2 regions of the Metabacillus hrfriensis genome follow, and region 1 is predicted to be linked to the other one. Evidence: riboswitches for the same ligand, from Rfam matches in the RefSeq annotation. Region 1 holds a riboswitch; the other holds the start of a gene.

What was found. A riboswitch is a leader RNA that binds a small molecule or an ion and turns the genes downstream of it on or off. The one in region 1 is predicted to bind S-adenosylmethionine.
Region 2: it holds a riboswitch for S-adenosylmethionine, as region 1 does, so the genes downstream of both, QLQ22_RS05765 (bifunctional homocysteine S-methyltransferase/methylenetetrahydrofolate reductase) here and QLQ22_RS22125 (methionine ABC transporter ATP-binding protein) in region 1, are expected to answer to the same signal.

What each region holds. Positions count from the first base shown of each region.
Region 1 covers NZ_CP126116.1:4,450,187-4,453,315, reverse strand. Annotated here, with positions in the region: gene QLQ22_RS22135 (alpha/beta hydrolase) at 1-163, opposite strand, end outside; SAM riboswitch class I at 237-344, opposite strand; gene QLQ22_RS22130 (DUF4395 domain-containing protein) at 560-973, shown strand; SAM riboswitch class I at 1,050-1,163, shown strand; SAM riboswitch class I at 1,248-1,355, shown strand; gene QLQ22_RS22125 (methionine ABC transporter ATP-binding protein) at 1,598-2,629, shown strand; gene QLQ22_RS22120 (methionine ABC transporter permease) at 2,619-3,129, shown strand, end outside.
Region 2 covers NZ_CP126116.1:1,175,036-1,178,164, reverse strand. Annotated here, with positions in the region: gene QLQ22_RS05770 (YajQ family cyclic di-GMP-binding protein) at 588-1,079, shown strand; SAM riboswitch class I at 1,264-1,395, shown strand; gene QLQ22_RS05765 (bifunctional homocysteine S-methyltransferase/methylenetetrahydrofolate reductase) at 1,472-3,129, shown strand, end outside.

The DNA of each region.
Region 1 (3,129 bases):
GCGGGGCAAGAACGGTGAAGCCTTTATCAGCAAGCAGTTTTCCCAGTTCTCCAACACTTTGAGGTGTTCCAACAAATCCATGGCAAAGCAGAATGCCAATCTCATTTCCTTTATAAAAAAAGCTTTCAGCACCGGGCAATACAGAGTAAATCGTTTCAGTCATTTGTGATTCCTCCAATTCATACAAATCATAAAAGAAAAACCCTCTCTTTCATTGGCTATAAAGAGAGGGTTTTTCTCTATCAACCAAAGCACAGCAGCTTTGCTGGTGGGAGCACCTTTCCGTTTGCCGGCGGTTGCTGTGAAGTCGCGGAGCCAGATCTCTCGTTCACTCTTGATAATTTATTTAATTCTGATTGGTTTAGTTGGTTTTAATGATCTTATCACGGCCGCCTTCTAACTGTCAATAAACTTTGAGGTTATGAAAGCAGAGAATCAGCGATTTGAGTACCCCATTCACACGCTTTTAAGGGGGGGAAATCCCCTGAGGTTTCTATCTTCACAAATGACAAAAACAGGAGTAGAATACTAATATTCCAATCAGATAGGTGGGATTTAAGTGAATACGATTCCTAAACCTCTTGTATTAACGAATCAATGGTTTATTGTGTTATCTGTCGCAGCCGCTTGGGTTTCAGGATCCGGCTGGTTTCTTCTTATACCTCTTATTCCAGGATTAATGGGGCTTCTTTTTAAATTTAACCCTATTATGAAGACGGCAAAGCTCTTTTTAAGAAAAAAGCCTTCGGAATACATTCCCGAGGATTTCGAACAGCAGCAGTTCAATCAGATGATTGCAGTCATCTGTCTTAGTCTTGGTTTTCTTGGTTATATGATGAACTGGATGACTCTGGCTTATATCTTTACCGCAATGGTCGCGCTAGCTGCATTTGTTGCCATATTAGGCTTTTGTGTTGGCTGCTTTATTCGTTTTCAGTGGCAGCAATACCGATACCGCAGGCTTTCAAAGTAGTCATATTTTTATGAAAAAAGTGTTGACTTTTTGAAAATACCAGCGTAAAGTAGGACTCACATCGAAAATATGAAACTTCTTATCACGAGAGGTGGAGGGATTTGGCCCTTTGAAACCTCGGCAGCAGACTCAGACTTTCCTGAGAACTGTGCCAACTCCAACAAGCGTGATTTCGCTTGAGAGATAAGAAGAGTGAACGGTCTTTTACCTTTGATCTTACCCTCTTCTTGGCTTTCAGGAAGAGGTTTTTTGTTTTTCAGCAAATTAAATAGATTTCTTATCCAGAGAAGCGGAGGGACTGGCCTGATGATGCTTCGGCAGCGGACTTTTATAAAAAAGTACTGTGCCAATTCCAGCAGGCAAAAAGCCTGGGAGATAAGAAGAGACCTAGTGATTCTTTATGAATTCATGCCCTCTTCTTGTCGGATAGAAGAGGGTTTTTTATTTAGAGATAAGAAAGTATAAAAATTTGCGCATTGATGTCTAGCTCCATTGCCCAACTCCTCGGCCAGAACAAATCCGCCAAAAAAGTCAAACCCGGACTTTTCTGTCAGATTCTTATCTGTCTGTCGGAGCTAAACGGGCGCTTGCGCTTTTCAAATCAATATCACGGGAGGAATACATATGATTCAATTTGAAGGTGTCACAAAGGTTTATAACAGCGGCGGAAATGAAGTGAGAGCCCTTAACGGCATTGATCTTCATGTGAAGCAGGGGGAGATTTGCGGTGTGATCGGATTCAGCGGAGCCGGTAAAAGCACACTGATCCGCACAGTGAATTTGTTAGAGCGTCCAAGCTCGGGAAAAATCATTGTTGATAATCTCGATTTAACGGCACTATCCCAAAAGGAAGTAAGACAAGTAAAACGCAAAATCGGCATGGTCTTCCAGCATTTCAATCTGCTGAATTCCAAAACGGTCTTCGCCAATGTTGCGATGCCGCTCCTTCTTGCAAAAGCCTCTCAAAAAGAAATCAAACAAAGAGTAACAGAATTATTGTCGTTTGTAGGGTTAGAGGACAAAGCAAATCAATATCCAGACCAGCTGTCAGGGGGTCAAAAACAGCGTGTCGGCATTGCAAGAGCACTGGCTACACAGCCCTCCATTCTATTGTGTGATGAAGCAACATCTGCACTTGATCCTCAAACAACCGGGTCCATTCTGAAGCTTTTGAAAAAAATCAATCAGGAATACAACATTACAATTTTAATGATCACCCATGAGATGTCAGTTATCAGGGAGGTTTGCGATAGGGTTGCAGTAATTGAGGGCGGAAAAATTATCGAGTCAGGCTCAGTATTTGATGTATTCTCAAATCCTCAAACAAAAACAGCTTCGAACTTTGTCAGTTCTGTTCTGAATGATTCCATCCCTGAGTCTGTGCTGAAATTAGTGCAGGAGGAGAATGCACAGGGACAGATTTTCAAAATTAACTTTGTCGGCAAATCTTCGGGCCAGCCGCTGCTTTCTCAGATTGCTAAACGGTTTGATCTTGATATCAATGTTTTATTTGGAAACATCACAGAGCTTCAGGGCATCCCGTTTGGACATTTGATTGTCGAGCTGCAGGGAGCAAAAAGCGAAATTAAACGGGCGTTATTAGTAATGAATCAGGAAAATGTCACAGTTAAAGAGGTGGAAGTACATGCTAGTTAATTCACAGCAAATTATTGATGCACTGATCGAAACACTTGCAATGACCGGTTTTTCATTGCTTTTCTCAACCTTGATCGGACTGCCGCTTGGTGTGCTGCTGGTCATTACAAGAAAAGGGCACCTATGGGAAAATGCCATTATTTTTAATATCTTGAACGGTGTCGTCAATATCTTCCGTTCTGTACCCTTCATTATATTAATGGTTGCGATTGTTCCGCTAACCAGATTAATTGTAGGAACATCAATTGGGACTGCCGCTGCTGTAGTGCCGCTTGTCTTTTATGCAGGTCCATATATTGCGAGATTGATTGAGAACTCATTATTAGAAGTGGACCCGGGAGTCATAGAGGCAGCAGAAGCTATGGGAGCAACACCAACGCAAATCATCTTTAAATTCATCGTTCCAGAAGCATTAAGCTCACTTGTATTAAGTCTTACAATCGCAACGGTTGGTCTTGTCGGGGCATCAGCGATGGCTGGAGCTGTCGGCGGCGGCGGAC
Region 2 (3,129 bases), 1.8 Mb from region 1:
ATTGCTGCAGACTACTCCAACTTTTACGTTTTGTACTTCGTATTGTCCGGCTCCATCGCCTAACTCCTCGGCCAGAACGGATCCGCCAGTAAAGGCAAAAAGCGCCTTTTCTGGCAGATCCTTATCTGTCTGTCGGAGCTAAACAGGCGATTCCGCACTTCGTATTGTCCGGCTCCATCGCCCAGCTCCTCGGCCAGAACAAATTCCCCCAAAAAGTCAAACCCGGACTTCATCCTCATTGCTGCAGACTACTCCAACTTTTACGTTTTGTACTTCGTCTTGTCCGGCTCCATCGCCCAGCTCCTCGGCCAGAACGGATCCGCCAGTAAAGGCAAAAAGCGCCTTTTCTGGCAGATCCTTATCTGTCTGTCGGAGCTAAACGGGCGATTCCGCACTTCGTATTGTCCGGCTCCATCGCCCAGCTCCTCGGCCAGAACAAATTCCCCCAAAAAGTCAAACCCGGACTTTTCGGCGGAATTCTTATCTGTCTGTCGGAGCTAAACGGGCGATTCCGCACTTCGTTAGTTGTTATCCCCTGTTCATTCTACTATAATCTATAGATAATATAAACTTTTGGGAGGATTCTTATGGCGAAGGACAGTTCTTTTGATATTGTTTCAAAGGTGGATATGCCTGAGGTGACGAATGCAATTACGATGACAATGAAGGAAATTGGCACCCGCTATGATTTTAAAGGGAGCAAAAGCAGCATTTCTCTTGAAAAAGAAGAGATTGTTTTAGTTTCAGATGATGAGTTTAAAATGGATCAGTTAAAGGATGTTTTTATTTCTAAATTGATAAAGCGCAATGTAGCGACACGAAATATTGATTACGGAAAAATCGAAGGTGCATCGGGCGGAACGATTCGCCAGCGCGCTAAGCTCATTCAGGGTATTGATAAGGATAATGCAAAAAAGATTAATGCCATTATTAAAAATTCCGGATTAAAAGTAAAAACTCAGGTTCAGGACGATCAGGTCCGTGTGACCGGCAAAAATAAGGACGACCTTCAGCAGGTGATCGCAGCCGTTCGCGGAGCCGACCTGCCGATAGATGTTCAATTCATTAATTTCAGATAAAGTGAACAAACACTCGGGCTATCCTCTGCTGAGTGTTTTTTTCGTTGTTCTGCAAGTATCTGCTTCGATTTCCCCTCAACAAATTCCCCGTCTATTCAGAAAAGTTTTATTTTTGTATTGAATCTATCCGAAAAAACATGTAAATTAGATATAATATCTTTTTCTAAAATTTCATATTTCACCATTCTTATCTAGAGAAGCTGAGGGACTGGCCCTTTGAAGCTTCAGCAACCTGGCATAATGAAATCATCTGTCTTCATCAGAGATTTCAATCCAAGGTGCTAATTCCAGCGATGCATCCATCGAACGATAAGAAGAAGTCCTGAACGTTCAAAAGTCTTCTTCTTGGAAGGCTTTTTTTGTTTTTTTATTGCACTAAGGAGGTTTGGAGTTTGACACTTTTAAACGATTTACAGAAGAAGATCCTGATTGGCGACGGAGCAATGGGAACATTGCTTTACTCACACGGAGTTGACAGGTGTTTTGAAGAATTGAATTTATCGAAGCCTGATGAAATATTAAATGTTCATAAGGCGTATATTGCAGCCGGTGCAGATGTCATTCAGACAAATACTTACGGTGCAAACTATATTAAACTATCAAGATATGGACTTGAAGATGAAGTGAGAGCAATTAACCGTACTGCCGTTCAGATTGCTAAAAAAGCAGCAGCCGGCAATAACACCTATGTTCTTGGAACAATAGGCGGCATCCGTGCTTTCAAGAAAAATGCCTATTCCCTTGAGGACATTAAACGAAATTTCAGAGAACAGCTTTACCTTATGCTCAGTGAAGAGGTAAGCGGTCTGCTGCTTGAAACCTATTATGATCTTGAAGAAATTAAAACCGTATTAGAGATCGCCAGAAAAGAAACGAATATCCCGATTATTACAAACATCTCCCTTCACGAAATTGGAGTCTTGCAGGATGGAACACCCCTGCAAGAAGGCCTTTCTCAGCTTGAGGCCCTTGGTGCTGACGTTGTCGGTCTGAATTGCAGACTTGGTCCTTACCATATGCTTTCATCACTTGAAGAAATTCCGCTCCCGGAAAGAGCGTTCTTATCTGTTTATCCCAACAGCAGCTTGCCTACTCTTGAAGAAGGAAGACTTGTCTATGGCTCTGGAGAAAAATATTTTGCAGAAAGCGCTCTAGCCTTCAGAAATCAGGGAGCAAGACTGATTGGAGGCTGCTGCGGCACAACCCCAATCCACATCGAAGCAATGGCAGCAGCGCTTAAAGGACTCCCTCCAGTTACAGAAAAGAAAGTTAAAATAAGAAAGAAAGAGATTTCTGTCACGTCTGCAGCGGAAAGAAAGTACCCTCCCCTGCCGGAAATAGTCAATAAAAAGCGCTCTCTGATTGTAGAACTCGATCCTCCTAAAAAGCTTGGGCTGGACAAATTTATAAAAGGTGCAAAAGCACTGCAAGCTGCTGGAATCGATGCCTTAACACTTGCAGACAACTCACTTGCATCACCGAGAATAAGCAATGTGGCTGTAGGGTCCATCGTTCAGCAAACACTTGGACTCAGGTCCTTAATTCATATTACATGCCGCGACCGCAACTTAATTGGCCTTCAATCTCATTTAATGGGTCTTCATACGCTGGGACTTACGGATGTGCTGGCGATTACGGGCGATCCATCAAAAATCGGGGATTTTCCGGGAGCTACTTCCGTTTATGATCTTTCATCATTTGATTTGATCAGCTTAATTAAACAATTTAACGATGGTCTTTCTTATTCAGGAAAACCTCTTGGGGAAAAAACCAATTTTTCAGTTGCCGCTGCGTTTAATCCCAATGTTAAATATCTAGATAAAGCGGTAAAAAGACTGGAGAAGAAAATTGCCTGCGGTGCAGATTATTTCATTTCACAGCCAATTTACTCAGAAAAACAGCTGATTGATGTTTATGAGGAAACGAAGCACTTAACCGTTCCGATTTATATCGGCATTATGCCGCTCACAAGCAGCCGCAATGCAGAATTTATCCATAACGAAATTCCGGGCATTACTCTTTCTGACAGTATTCGTGAAAGAATGGCCCG